Regions from separate parts of the Vibrio chaetopteri genome, predicted to be linked through region 1. Evidence: riboswitches for the same ligand, from Rfam matches in the RefSeq annotation. Region 1 holds a riboswitch; the other holds the start of a gene.
What was found. A riboswitch is a leader RNA that binds a small molecule or an ion and turns the genes downstream of it on or off. The one in region 1 is predicted to bind thiamine pyrophosphate.
Positions count from the first base shown of each region.

Region 2: it holds a riboswitch for thiamine pyrophosphate, as region 1 does, so the genes downstream of both, thiB (thiamine ABC transporter substrate binding subunit) here and thiC (phosphomethylpyrimidine synthase ThiC) in region 1, are expected to answer to the same signal.

Region 1 covers NZ_CP115920.1:217,703-225,420, forward strand. Annotated here, with positions in the region: rRNA gene PG915_RS01055 (23S ribosomal RNA) at 1-2,523, shown strand, start outside; rRNA gene rrf (5S ribosomal RNA) at 2,651-2,767, shown strand; tRNA gene PG915_RS01065 (tRNA-Asp) at 2,808-2,884, shown strand; gene crcB (fluoride efflux transporter CrcB) at 3,293-3,676, shown strand; TPP riboswitch at 3,733-3,832, shown strand; gene thiC (phosphomethylpyrimidine synthase ThiC) at 3,945-5,867, shown strand; gene PG915_RS01080 (thiamine phosphate synthase) at 5,901-7,136, shown strand; gene PG915_RS01085 (HesA/MoeB/ThiF family protein) at 7,129-7,718, shown strand, end outside.
Region 2 covers NZ_CP115920.1:3,310,202-3,317,919, reverse strand. Annotated here, with positions in the region: gene mpl (UDP-N-acetylmuramate:L-alanyl-gamma-D-glutamyl-meso-diaminopimelate ligase) at 52-1,401, shown strand; gene PG915_RS15120 (flavin prenyltransferase UbiX) at 1,401-2,021, shown strand; TPP riboswitch at 2,098-2,218, shown strand; gene thiB (thiamine ABC transporter substrate binding subunit) at 2,378-3,316, shown strand; gene thiP (thiamine/thiamine pyrophosphate ABC transporter permease) at 3,396-5,027, shown strand; gene thiQ (thiamine ABC transporter ATP-binding protein) at 5,011-5,715, shown strand; gene yjgA (ribosome biogenesis factor YjgA) at 5,781-6,308, opposite strand; gene pmbA (metalloprotease PmbA) at 6,426-7,718, shown strand, end outside.

The DNA of each region.
Region 1 (7,718 bases):
CGGGACACGTGATATCCTGTCTGAATATGGAGATTCATCCTCCAAGGCTAAATACTACTGACTGACCGATAGTGAACCAGTACCGTGAGGGAAAGGCGAAAAGAACCCCTGTGAGGGGAGTGAAATAGAACCTGAAACCGTGTACGTACAAGCAGTAGGAGCACCTTCGTGGTGTGACTGCGTACCTTTGTATAATGGGTCAGCGACTTATATTCAGTGGCAAGGTTAACCGTTTAGGGGAGCCGTAGGGAAACCGAGTCTTAACTGGGCGTTCAGTCTCTGGATATAGACCCGAAACCAGGTGATCTAGCCATGGGCAGGTTGAAGGTTGAGTAACATCAACTGGAGTGATCGAACCGACTAATGTTGAAAAATTAGCGGATGACTTGTGGCTAGGGGTGAAAGGCCAATCAAACCTGGAGATAGCTGGTTCTCCCCGAAATCTATTTAGGTAGAGCCTCGGACGAATACTACTGGGGGTAGAGCACTGTTAAGGCTAGGGGGTCATCCCGACTTACCAACCCTTTGCAAACTCCGAATACCAGTAAGTACTATCCGGGAGACACACGGCGGGTGCTAACGTCCGTCGTGGAGAGGGAAACAACCCAGACCGCCAGCTAAGGTCCCAAATTATAGCTAAGTGGGAAACGATGTGGGAAGGCTTAGACAGCTAGGATGTTGGCTTAGAAGCAGCCATCATTTAAAGAAAGCGTAATAGCTCACTAGTCGAGTCGGCCTGCGCGGAAGATGTAACGGGGCTAAGCTATAAACCGAAGCTGCGGCAATGACTTAGGTCATTGGGTAGGGGAGCGTTCTGTAAGCCGTTGAAGGTGGACTGTAAGGTCTGCTGGAGGTATCAGAAGTGCGAATGCTGACATGAGTAACGATAATGGGGGTGAAAAACCTCCACGCCGGAAGACCAAGGGTTCCTGTCCAACGTTAATCGGGGCAGGGTGAGTCGACCCCTAAGGCGAGGCCGAAAGGCGTAGTCGATGGGAAACGGGTTAATATTCCCGTACTTCTTACAATTGCGATGGGGGGACGGAGAAGGCTAGGTGGGCCTGGCGACGGTTGTCCAGGTTCAAGTGCGTAGGCTTGAGGGTTAGGTAAATCCGGCTCTCTTTAAGGCTGAGACACGATGTCGAGCTACTACGGTAGTGAAGTCATTGATGCCATGCTTCCAGGAAAAGCCTCTAAGCTTCAGATTGTAAGGAATCGTACCCCAAACCGACACAGGTGGTCGGGTAGAGAATACCAAGGCGCTTGAGAGAACTCGGGTGAAGGAACTAGGCAAAATGGTACCGTAACTTCGGGAGAAGGTACGCTCCTCGCGGTGAAGTCCCTTGCGGATGGAGCTATGGGGAGTCGCAGATACCAGGTGGCTGCAACTGTTTATTAAAAACACAGCACTGTGCAAAATCGTAAGATGACGTATACGGTGTGACGCCTGCCCGGTGCCGGAAGGTTAATTGATGGGGTTAGACTTAGGTCGAAGCTCTTGATCGAAGCCCCGGTAAACGGCGGCCGTAACTATAACTGGTCCTAAGGTAGCGAAATTCCTTGTCGGGTAAGTTCCGACCTGCACGAATGGCGTAATGATGGCCACGCTGTCTCCACCCGAGACTCAGTGAAATTGAAATCGCTGTGAAGATGCAGTGTACCCGCGGCTAGACGGAAAGACCCCGTGAACCTTTACTACAGCTTGGCACTGAACATTGACCCTACATGTGTAGGATAGGTGGGAGGCTTTGAAACGAGTACGCCAGTATTCGTGGAGCCGTCCTTGAAATACCACCCTTGTAGTGTTGATGTTCTAACGTTGGCCCCTTATCGGGGCTGCGGACAGTGCCTGGTGGGTAGTTTGACTGGGGCGGTCTCCTCCCAAAGAGTAACGGAGGAGCACGAAGGTGGGCTAAACACGGTTGGACATCGTGTGGTTAGTGCAATGGCATAAGCCCGCTTGACTGCGAGAATGACAATTCGAGCAGGTGCGAAAGCAGGTCATAGTGATCCGGTGGTTCTGAATGGAAGGGCCATCGCTCAACGGATAAAAGGTACTCCGGGGATAACAGGCTGATACCGCCCAAGAGTTCATATCGACGGCGGTGTTTGGCACCTCGATGTCGGCTCATCACATCCTGGGGCTGAAGTCTGGTCCCAAGGGTATGGCTGTTCGCCATTTAAAGTGGTACGCGAGCTGGGTTTAGAACGTCGTGAGACAGTTCGATTCCTATCTGCCGTGGGCGTTGGAAGATTGAAGGGGCTGCTCCTAGTACGAGAGTGACCGGAGTGGACGAACCTCTGGTGTTCGGGTTGTCATGCCAATGGCATTGCCCGGTAGCTAAGTTCGGAATCGATAACCGCTGAAAGCATCTAAGCGGGAAGCGAGCCCTGAGATGAGTCTTCCCTGGCACTTTAAGTGTCCTAAAGGGTTGTTCGAGACTAGAACGTTGATAGGCAGGGTGTGTAAGCGTTGTGAGGCGTTGAGCTAACCTGTACTAATTGCCCGTGAGGCTTAACCATACAACACCCAAAGGGTTTTGATTGGACTCAAAGCAAGAACAAATTGAATGTGTAGAGAACGCATTAACAGCTTTCCGGATTTATTGTTTTCAGATTTTCAGAAAATCTGAAGGCAAAACAGAATTTGCTTGGCGACCATAGCATTGTGGACCCACCTGATTTCCATGCCGAACTCAGAAGTGAAACGCAATAGCGCCGATGGTAGTGTGGGGTTTCCCCATGTGAGAGTAGGACATCGCCAGGCTTTGAATTTTGGACACTTGCAATAGCAAGTATGCCACTGCGGAGTGGTAGTTCAGTTGGTTAGAATACCGGCCTGTCACGCCGGGGGTCGCGGGTTCGAGTCCCGTCCACTCCGCCACTTATTAGAAAACCCGATGCGAAAGCGTCGGGTTTTTTATTATCTAAAACTTAGGTAACTTCCTTTTCAAGGAAGTCGAGTCCCGGTTGGATGCAACCCCAGCCACTCCGCCACTTATTAAGAAGCCTCGTCTAACGACGAGGCTTTTTGCTATCTGCAATATACTTCTTCTCAGTCTAGCTTTTCCATTCGTGAGCTTAGGTTTTTTAGCTCCAATCTTCTTTTCGTTTTAATTCGCGAACTAATTGTTGATTACAGTCTAAAAAGTGACGCATGTAACTTTTTAAATTTACTCGACAGCCAGATAGATTATCCGTTGGATTTTGTGGTTAAAAATGTGATGTTGGGTCGAATTTATTCGTTGTTGGTATATTATTACCTTTTCAATTCATAGTTTGGGATTAGGTGATGGGGCAGTTTTCAGTTTTAGGTTTTATTGCATTGGGCGGTGCTGTCGGGGCTTGTTCGAGATATTTGATATCAGAGCTTTGTGTTGCACTTTTCGGTCGTGGTTTTCCTTACGGTACGTTAACCGTCAATGTGGTTGGCTCGTTTATTATGGGGCTATTGATTGCAGCATTCGAAGCTGAAATTTTTGCGCCTGATCCATGGCGTCAAATCATTGGTCTTGGCTTCTTAGGTGCACTTACGACATTCTCTACGTTTTCTATGGATAACGTACTCCTGATGCAGCAGGGGGCGTTTCTGAAGATGGGACTAAATATATTGCTCAATGTTGTTTTGAGTATCTCAGCTTGTTGGATTGGTTTTCAGATGCTGACCAAAAGTTAAACGAAAAACTTCCATGTCCTGTTGATGTATTAAAACTAATTCCTTTATAATCGAGTCAATACTTGTCGGAGTGCCCATAGGGCTGAGACCGTTAATTCGGGATCCGTTGAACCTGATCTGGTTAGTACCAGCGAAGGGAACAAGAGAATAGAACTAGCATCATATTCTATTTATCAAATAGCGCACGCTATTGTGGTTGATACCTCTTGTATTCACACATCCGTCAAGCATTTATCTTTTATAACTATATGATATATAAGGAAATGCTATGTCGACACGCAAGCAAAATAGGCTGGAAGCAAAAAACTTTATCGATACATTATCGGTAACGCCTTACCCCAATTCTCAAAAGACATATATCCAAGGTAGCCGAAGCGATCTGCAAGTACCAATGCGTACAATCTCTCTTGCAGACAGCTTAATCGGTGGTAACCAAGACAATCCAATCCATGAGCCTAACGAGCCCATCAACGTGTATGACACGTCTGGTGTCTATACCGACCCAGAGTACTCTATCGATTTGTACTCAGGTTTACCAAAGCTAAGAGAAGCCTGGATTGATGAACGCGCTGATACCGAAGTATTGTCAGGCGTCAGTTCAGAATTTGCTAAGCAAAGACTTGAAGATGACACGCTTGATGAGCTTAGATACGGGCTATTACCTCGTATCAGGCGTGGTGCTGAAGGCGCTTGCGTCACGCAGCTTCACTACGCACGCCAAGGTATTATTACCCCTGAGATGGAATACATCGCGATTCGAGAGAACATGGGACGTCAAAAGCTCAAAGACGAAGTGCTCACTCAGCAGCATCCAGGTCAGCACTTTGGGGCGAACTTACCTAAAGAAATCACACCCGAATTCGTGCGTAAGGAAGTCGCTGAGGGTAGAGCTATCATCCCTTCAAATATCAATCACCCAGAATCTGAGCCGATGATCATTGGCCGCAACTTCCTCGTTAAGGTCAATGCTAATATAGGCAACTCATCGGTCACCTCTTCAATTGAAGAGGAAGTCGAGAAGCTTGTCTGGGGTACTCGATGGGGTGCCGATACAGTTATGGATCTGTCGACTGGACGAAATATCCACGAAACGCGCGAATGGATCTTACGTAATAGTCCAGTGCCGATCGGTACAGTACCTATGTATCAAGCATTAGAGAAGGTTAATGGAGTCGCCGAAAATCTGACTTGGGAAGTAATGCGAGATACATTAATTGAGCAAGCAGAGCAGGGTGTAGACTACTTTACTATTCATGCTGGCCTTCTACTTCATCACATCCCACTCACCGCCAAGCGCGTCACGGGTATCGTTAGCCGTGGTGGCTCTATCATAGCTAAGTGGTGTTTGGCACACCATGAAGAGAGTTTCTTATATACCAACTTTAGAGAGATCTGTGAAATCTGTGCACGTTATGACGTGGCCTTGTCCCTCGGTGATGGATTGCGTCCAGGCTCTATTGCCGATGCCAATGATGAAGCTCAATTTGCAGAGCTTAGAACCCTAGGCAAGCTAACCAAAATTGCCTGGGAATACGATGTTCAGGTCATCATCGAAGGTCCTGGTCACGTACCGATGCACATGATCAAAGAGAACATGGAAGAGCAGCTTGAGCACTGTCATGAGGCACCTTTCTATACGCTTGGGCTACTGACCACTGATATTGCACCTGGCTATGATCATATTACCTCTGGCACTGGTGCTGCAATGATTGGCTGGTACGGTTGTGCGATGCTGTGTTACGTGACGCCAAAAGAACACCTTGGCCTACCAAATAAAGAAGACGTTAAGACAGGGCTCATCACCTACAAGCTCGCTGCTCATGCAGCAGACTTAGCGAAGGGACACCCAGGGGCTCAAATTCGTGATAATGCACTTTCAAAGGCTCGCTTTGAATTTCGCTGGGAAGACCAGTTTAACCTCTCTCTAGATCCTGATACTGCGCGTCAGTTCCATGATGAAACACTTCCTCAGGAGTCTGGCAAGGTTGCCCATTTCTGCTCGATGTGCGGTCCAAAGTTCTGTTCGATGAAGATCTCACAAGAGGTACGAGAGTACGCTAAAGAAATACAACAAGGCGACAGTATTGCTATCACAATGCTTGATGACCCTTTAGAGGGGATGTGTCAAAAGTCTGAAGAGTTCAGAGCAACGGGTGCTGAGTTGTATCACCCAGCTGTTACTGAAGAATAACTACCATAATCTAAGGAGCTTCCGTTGAAACTCATGCTGCCCATTGGCGCAGACGCTTTGAATCGTCATATTCATCGTGTTCTCGGCCTAGCAAAACAAGTCGGCTTCTCAACCGAAAACATCGTCGTCTCATCTTCTGAAGAAGGTGAAGCGGTCATTATCCAGCACGAAGAAAGCGCCCGTTATATTTCGAGTGACGTTTTCGGCTCTACTTTCCGTTTGGGAGATAGCGCTATAGATAATGATATCCGTGTAAGGTATTTGCACAACATGGATGAAAATCATCTTTCAGCCTCACTAGCTACTGCCACACAAGGTGATGTCTATGTAGCAGTAGCAAGTGGCTCTCGATGGCTCGATGTTTGGTCTTGTAGAGAAAACGTCATCAAGGCTTCTGCGGCAGCTTCTTTGATTACAGACCACACCGAGCATTTGGCTTGGCTCGTAGTAAGTATTGCTCTCGACTTTCCTCTCGAAGATGCGGTTATGCTCGCCAGAGCGGGATGTGTTTCACGTGAAACATGGCCAAGTCACTTAGACCAGTTCCCCGTTCCAGTCATAGAAAATACGAATTTAGGTATACGTGTTGGCTGGGCAGTTGAGGCATCGACTCTACCATTTCCGACTGTAATTAAATCAAAGCTTGGGCTCTATCCTGTTGTCGATAATGTTGATTGGGTAGCACGATTACTAGAACTGGGCACTAAAACGGTACAGCTTAGAATCAAGCAGCCTGACCTGCCTAACCTGGAACAGCAGATTGAAAAAGCGATCGAGCTTGGTCGAAGACATGATGCTCAAGTGTTCATCAATGACTATTGGCAGCTAGCGATTAAGCATGGTGCTTACGGCGTTCACTTAGGTCAAGAAGACATTGAAGTGGCAAATCTCAAGAGACTTGCAGAAAAAGGAATTGCGCTTGGTCTATCTACTCACGGCTATTATGAGTTGCTGCGCATCGTTCAAATTCACCCTAGCTACATTGCGCTCGGCCACATCTTCCCAACCACAACCAAAGACATGCCTTCAAGACCGCAAGGTTTGATACGACTGGAGCTCTATCAGCGACTGATTGATTCGATACCTTACGGTCAGGAACTGGGATATCCAACAGTAGCCATTGGTGGCATTGATTTGAAGACTGCAGCACCAGTTTGGAGTTGTGGTGTGACAAGTTTGGCAGTAGTACGAGCAATCACATTGGCTGATGATGTACCCGCCGTTATTCAACAATTTGAGTCAATCATGGATGGTCGTCTTGATGGTTAATGATGGCCAATTTAAGCAGTATCTGCGCCAAATCAGTCTTCCGAACATAGGTGAAGAAGGGCAGAGCAAGTTGCTCAAGGCCAATGTGCTTATTGTTGGCTGTGGGGGACTTGGAACCGCAGCGAGCATGTATTTAGTAGGGGGCGGAGTAGGCAGTGTAACTATTGCTGACGATGATGCAGTTGAGATTTCTAACTTACCTCGACAGGTAACTTATCACGCGAAAGATGTTGGATTCGCTAAAGTCGAATGTTTGAAGGCCAGCCTGAAGCAACAGAATCCAGATATTAGAGTGCGAAGTATTAACAAAAAGCTTGATGGCAATCAGTTGTTATTAGAGATCACTTTAGCGGATGTTGTGGTTGATTGCTCAGATAACCTAGCAACTAGACATGCCATAAATGCTTACGGTAAACAAAGTAACACCGACCTCGTTAGCGCAGCAGCAATCGGTTGGGACGGGCAACTCAGTGTTTTTCCGTTCTCATCGACTCGTGAGATTGCCTGTTATCGGTGCTTGTATCCCTTTGATGAAATCAAAGGCAGCAGCCGATGTTCAGAGTCATCTGTCATGGGGCCAGT
Region 2 (7,718 bases), 410 kb from region 1:
ATAGCGACAATGGCGTAAACTAAGACGCAACGGAATTTAAGAGAGCAAGTTATGCATATTCATATCCTTGGCATCTGCGGCACCTTTATGGGTGGCGCTGCTGTACTGGCCCAGCAACTTGGGCATCGAGTCACGGGCAGTGATGCAAACGTCTATCCACCAATGAGCACTCTATTGGAATCGGAAGGAATCGAAATCATCGAAGGTTTTGACCCTGCGCAGCTCAACCCAGCGCCCGATCTCGTAGTGATTGGTAATGCGATGAGTCGAGGTAATCCTTGTGTCGAATATGTCCTTAATCACAACCTTAAGTACACCTCTGGACCTCAATGGCTTCAGGAATTTCTTTTGCATGATCGCTGGGTATTGGCCGTGTCTGGAACGCACGGAAAAACTACGACTTCGAGTATGCTTAGCTGGATTTTAGAAGACTGCGGTTATACACCAGGCTTCTTGGTGGGCGGCGTTTTGGGCAACTTTGGACAATCGGCGAGGCTGGGTGAGTCGATGTTCTTTGTGGTCGAAGCGGATGAATACGACAGTGCCTTTTTCGATAAACGTTCTAAGTTTGTTCACTACCATCCTCGCACTTTGATCATGAATAACCTTGAGTTTGATCATGCGGATATTTTTGATGATCTTGAAGCGATCAAGAGGCAGTTCCATCATCTAGTACGCACGGTTCCGGGTAACGGAAGGATCATGACACCGAAAAGCGACAAAGCGCTCGGAGATGTTTTAGGTAGAGGCTGCTGGAGTGAAGTTGAACATACGGGTGCTGGTGCAGATTGGCACGCTAACAAACTGATTGCCGACGGCTCTCATTTTGAAGTGTTCTTGCATGGTGCGAAAGTGGGCGAGGTGAAATGGGATTTGGTGGGTGACCACAATGTCGATAATGCACTGATGGCGATTGCAGGTGCAAGACACGTAGGTGTTACGCCAGATTTAGCGTGTGAGGCACTGGGTAAGTTTATCAACACCAAGCGACGCCTCGAGTTAAAAGGCGAAGTGAATCAGGTGACGGTCTACGATGACTTTGCCCATCACCCAACGGCAATTGAACTGACGTTAGATGGTCTGCGTAACAAGGTCGGCGATAAACGTATTCTCGCGGTGTTGGAGCCGCGCAGTGCGACTATGAAACGTGGTGTGCACAAAGAGACGCTTGCCCAATCACTCACTAAAGCCGACCAAGTGTTCTTGTTTCAGCCAGACAGTATTGAATGGTCGGTACAAGACATTGCCGATGCGTGCAGCCAGCCCGCTCAAGTTGACAGCGACATTGATGCGTTGGTGGCTAAGATTGCAGCGCAGGGTGAGCCTGGCGATCAGATCTTGGTGATGAGTAACGGTGGCTTTGGTGGTATTCATCAGAAATTATTGGAGGCGTTAGCCTAATGAAATCGGCAGACAAAGCCATTACCCTTGCGTTTACTGGTGCCTCTGGGGCGCCTTACGGTATGCGCCTGCTCGAGTGTTTACTTGCTCAAGATTACACCGTGTATCTATTGATTTCGTCGGCAGCACGCGTGGTGCTTGCCACCGAGCATGATATTAAGCTGCCAAGCGGCCCAGATGCTGCCCACAAAGCTCTGACAGAGCATTTAAACTGCAAGCCAGAAAAGCTGATTGTGTGTGGTAAAGAAGATTGGTTCTCGCCCGTGGCTTCTGGTTCAGCTGCGCCGAAGCAGATGATAGTTTGTCCTTGTTCGGCGGGTAGCGTAGCAGCGATTGCTCACGGCATGTCAGATAACCTAATAGAGCGTGCCGCTGATGTAGTGATCAAAGAGAAAGGGCAACTGCTGTTGGTGGTGCGTGAAACGCCGTTCTCAACCATCCACCTTGAGAACATGCACAAGCTCTCCCAAATGGGGGTCACCATTATGCCTGCAGCGCCTGGCTTTTATCATCAGCCCAAATCTATTGAAGATTTGGTGGACTTTATCGTGGCTAGGGTGCTCGATCATATGGGGCTGGAACAAAATCTAGTGCCGCGTTGGGGCTACGATCAGCGATAGATCGACGTTAGCTAACGAATATTAAGGATAGATTTGGCGAATCTGTGACGAAAAGGTTACAATTCGCCCTCAAAGGTTGTAACTCACGGGGTGCACTAGCAGTGGTGCTGAGAGAAGGTCAAGCCTGATACCCGCGTACGTTAAGTAACAGCCCTGATCCAGATAATGCTGGCGTAGGGATGAGGCTCCTTTGCTATTAATCGGCTAAGTAGACACTCTAGCTCCAATTTATTGGATGCACTCCCACATCGCGCGTTTTCTCTGGGTCTCAAAACAATAACTAAGGACAGAACCAGTGAAAAACCACTCAATCAGCAAAATCGCGTTAGCGACAGCACTTTTTTTCAACTCCACTCATAGCATCGGCACAATCGCTGACCGTTTATACCTACAGCTCATTTGCATCCGATTGGGGGCCAGGCCCTGCGATTGAAAAAGCATTCGAAGCCCAATGTGGTTGCGATCTCAACTATGTAGCGCTTGATGATGGCGTGTCTATCCTCAACCGACTTCGCTTGGAAGGCAGCAGCACTCAAGCAGATGTCGTGCTTGGTCTTGATAACAACCTAATGAGCGAGGCGAAAAAATCGGGGCTGCTTGCTAACCACGGTGCTGATTTGTCATCGGTAGTATTGCCGAATGGTTGGAGTGATGAGGTATTCGTCCCATTTGATTACGGCTACTTTGCCTTTGTGTACAACAAAGAGAAGGTAAAGAACCCACCTAAAAGCCTTAAAGAGTTGGTTGAACAGCGTGATGACCTTAAAGTGATTTACCAAGACCCACGCACGTCGACACCAGGCCAAGGCTTACTGCTGTGGATGAAGTCTGTGTATGGGGATGATTCAAGCGCTGCATGGCAGCAACTGTCGAAGAAAACCGTCACTGTGACTAAGGGTTGGTCTGAAGCGTATTCGATGTTCTTAGAAGGGGAGTCGGATCTCGTGCTGTCTTACACGACATCTCCGGCTTACCACATTATTGCAGAGCAAGACCAACGTTTCGCAGCGGCTGATTTTGCAGAAGGTCACTACACTCAAATAGAAGTTGCTGCCAAGGTGGCAGGAAGCAGCAACCAGAAACTTGCCGATGAGTTTATGCAGTTTATTGTCTCTGATAGCTTTCAATCCAACATACCTACGGGTAACTGGATGTACCCAGTGGTGGATAGCAACTTACCCGCTGGGTTTGAGAGCCTAACCATTCCCGCCAAGGCGTTGTCTTTCTCTCCTGACGAAGTGGCGAATAATCGCAAGGCGTGGATCCTTGAATGGCAATCTGCGTTGATTAAGTAACGCTGTCTATTCGGCGGTACGTTATTCTTACTAGAGAATAACGTACCGTTGGAAATCTTGTTCTTCCCTAGAGGTCACTGTGATTCGAATTCCCAAAGCCGGCTTAGTGGTTGCGCTGCTCATTGGCCTATATGTCGTTGCGTCCTTGTGGACACTGCTTTCCTATTCTTCCATTGATGATATTAGTCTGCTGTTTAGAGATCCTTATTATCAGCACGTGGCCAAATTCAGTTTCTGGCAAGCTAGCCTCTCGACGCTGTTAAGTGTTGGACTTGCTGTCCCCGTGGCTCATGCGCTTTCGCGTCGCCATTTCTGGGGGCGAGAGTGGCTACTCAAGCTGTTTGCCACAACCTTGGTCATGCCTGTGCTTGTTGGCGTGTTTGGCATTGTGGCTATCTATGGTAACCAAGGAGTGATTGCCAAATGGTTCGCTGGTGGCTCAGCGCTTTTTTCCATCTATGGGCTCAATGGTATTTTGCTCGCTCACGTGTTCTTCAATCTGCCTTTTGCTACTCGGCTATTGTTGGTAACGATAGAGGGCGTGCCAGAGGAGCAGCGAAAGTTGGCACTTCATCTTGGCATGAACAGTTGGCAATGCTTTCGGTTAGTGGAATGGCCAAGGCTAAAGTCGCATCTTCCTCACGTTATTGGTTTGGTGTTTATGCTTTGCTTTACTAGCTTTGCAACTGTCATGGCACTTGGGGGCGGACCACAAGCGACCACCATCGAGCTGGCTATCTATCAAGCGATTAAGTTCGACTTTGATTTGCCCACTGGCGCGGTGCTAGCACTTTGGCAAATGGTAATCTGTGCCGTTTTGGTGATGTTTGTTGGACGATTTAGTAAACCCGTTTCCGGTAAGAGTAATTTTCACGCGACGTCTAGCTTGCAACCCAAAGATACGGTGTTTAAAAAGGGCTGGGATAGCATTTGGATCATGGCAACCCTAATGCTCGTGATACCTCCGATTCTGGCTATTTTGCTCAGTGGTTTGAACTCGAAATTGTTTGACGTATTTACCGATTCGCGCTTTTGGAGTGCTATGGGTACTTCGCTGCAAGTGGCGGCATTAGCAGGGAGTATTGCTCTGCTGGTGGGCGTTGTCTTGCTATCAACAACGCGGGTTTTTAGGCTTAAGTCCCAAGCTCGACGAGCGGACAGCCTTGAGCTTGTGGGAACCGTTATTCTGGTGACACCAGCGTTAGTCCTTAGTACTGCTACCTTCTTGATGCTGCGAGGCATGACAAATGTGTTCAGCCTAGCGTTTGGCATTGTCGTGTTGGTCAATGCCCTAATGGCGCTGCCCTATGTGATTAAGACCTTGAATCAGCCGATGCAGCGCCTTGCTAGTCAATACTATCCGCTATGGCAAAGTCTCGGAATGCACGGACTGCGCCGATTTTGGTTGATGGAATGGCGCGCTATTCGAGCACCGATACTGCATGCATTTTCGATAAGCTTCATTTTGTCTATGGGTGACCTTACCGTGATTGCCCTATTCGGTAGCCAAAATTTTAATACCCTGCCACTGTATCTTTATCAGCTTATGGGCAGCTATCAGCTCGAATCGGCTGCCGTAGTATCCTTGGTGCTGTTTGCATTGAGTATCGGTATTTTTTCACTGACCGATACACTGAATAGAACGTCTAGAAAAGCTAGCTCAACCAAAAAACACTTTCAGGAAGGCTCTCGTCATGTTGCACCTAAATAACGTCGCCTATCGCTACCATAGTGATTGGTTCCACTTTGAACTTGAAGTAAGCCAAGGCGACATCGTCTCGTTGATTGGTCCAAGTGGTGCGGGAAAATCGACATTGTTGGCACTAGTATCTGGCTTTTGTCAGCCTGAATCCGGGGCAATTCAAGTAGAGGGGAAGGACATCGATAGGCTTGAGCCTCATCAAAGGCCGTTGTCGATGCTATTTCAAGAGCACAATCTTTTTGATCACCTATCAGTGTTTGACAACATTGGCTTAGGACTAAGTCCCGCTCTTAAACTCAATGAAGCTGACAGAAAGACAGTGCGTAATGCAGCAGAAAAAGTCGGGCTCGGAGAGATGTTAACGCGACTCCCTTCAGAGCTATCAGGTGGTCAAAAACAGCGGGTGGCGCTTGCGCGTTGCTTTGTACAGCCTCATCCTATATGGCTACTTGATGAGCCTTTTTCTGCCCTTGATCCTATTCTTCGTAAAGAAATGCTGAGTGTGGTGAAACAGCTAGCGAGCGAGAAACAAGTCACCGTGATCATGGTAACGCACCACTTAAGTGATGCACGCGCCATAGCGAATCGCTTTGCCTATTTGGCGAATGGCTGCATTGAAGCGCAAGGGGACATTGGTGAGCTGACGGATGTGCATCCGAATGCGGCATTGGCTGAGTTTGTCCAGGCGGCGCACTAGCGCCCATAAATAAAAAGGCAACTGACTGCTCAGTTGCCTTTCGTGATACTCAGTCGAGAACAGTCTTAAAACTCTTGCTCTTCTTCGTGCTTAAGCATTTGGAAGATTTCACGGAATGCTTTTGCAGGCTTCCCGGCTTGCTTCTCTTTGTTTGCTTGGCGAGCAAGCTGGCGCAGGCGCTGACGATCTAGCTCAGGATAAAGTGCTATTGCTGCTGCAATCGCCTCATCACCTTCAGCAATGATACGGTCGCGCAATTGCTCAAGCTTATGTAGAGCTGCAGTAGATTGTGAATGCTTGTTGCGTACACGATCGAGCGCCGCTTGAATCGGCTCAGGATCTTCGGTACGCATCAGCTTACCAATGTATTGCAACTGACGACGCCTAGCTTCATTTTTAAAGCGCTGCGCATCTGCGATCGCTTCTCTCAGATCTTCGCTAAGTGGGAATTTATCCAACACAGCAGGTTTTAGCTCAACGAGCTCTTCACCGAGCTTTTGCAACTCTTCCATGTCGTTCTTCATTTCGGTTCTACTTACCCAAATGATCTCTTCTTCCTCTTCCCAAGGCGCTTTCTGATTTTTGCGTGCCATGATGTCTGCCTATATCACTATCTCATTACGAATATCCGCTATTTTAGCAAGAAATCTGGGGAGAATGCGAAAACCTTGTTATTCTAGACTCAGTTATTAGCAAAGAATTAGATAAATATGGACGTAAGAGAGCAAGTTGCTCAGCAAAAAGCTGAGCTAGAAGCGGCAGTTGCGAAAGCATTGGACATGGCTTCGGTAAGTGCAGATGCGGCCGAGGTTGCGATCACCAAAAGCACGGGGCTTAGCGTATCGACGCGTATGTGCGAGGTGGAAAACGTTGAGTTCAATAGTGACGGTGCTTTAGGTATTACAGTTTACCGTGGACAGAAAAAAGGCAGCGCCTCAACTTCTGACCTGAGCGAAAAAGCGATTGCTCAAACGGTAGCAGCTGCGCTGGATATTGCTCAATACACGTCAGAAGATCCATACGCAGGCCCTGCGCCAAAAGAGCTTATGGTGACTGATATTCCAGACCTTGATCTCTTCCACCCTGATGAGCCAAACCCAGATATGGCGGCGCAAAAAGCCATTGCTGCTGAAAAGGCAGCGCTGGAGTACAGCGACAAAATCAAACAAAGTGATGGCGCGAGCTACGATAGTCATTATGGGGTAAAGGTTTATGGTAACTCTCACGGCCTGCTAGCGGGTTACGCATCAAGCCGCCACAGTATAAGTTGCAGCGTGATCGGCCAAGGCCAAAACGGTGACATGGAGCGAGACTATAGCTATACACTCGCTCGCCATCGTGACGATCTTTGGACACCTGAGTCTGTAGGTGAGCAAGCAGCGAAGAAAACGATTGAGCGTCTTGACGCACGAAAGATCAAAACTGGTCAATACCCAGTACTGTTTGCCAACGATGTTGCGACTGGATTGATAGGTCACCTCGTGATGGGTATCAGTGGTGGTAACCTGTATCGCAAGTCTTCATTCCTATTGGACAAACTGGGCGAGCAAATCTTGCCAGATTGGTTCTCGATACAAGAAAAGCCTCACGTGCTACGCGGACTGGCATCAAGCCCGTTTGACAATGAAGGTGTTGTTACGCGCGACATGGACATCATCACAGACGGTAAACTGGCGACCTACCTTCTAACCAGCTATGCGGCGCGTAAAATGAACATGACGCCAACTGGTCATGCTGGCGGCATCCACAACTGGTACGTAAAATCGACAGGCCAAGACTTTGACGCCATGCTCAAGCAGCTTGGAACTGGTCTATTGGTGACTGAAGTGATGGGGCAGGGCGTGAATATCGTAACTGGCGACTACTCGCGCGGCGCAGCAGGTTTCTGGGTTGAGAACGGTGAAATCCAATTCCCAGTATCTGAAATTACGGTTGCGGGCAATTTGGCACAAATGTTCCAACAAATTGTTGCTGTAGGTAATGATGTAGAGACACGTTCACAA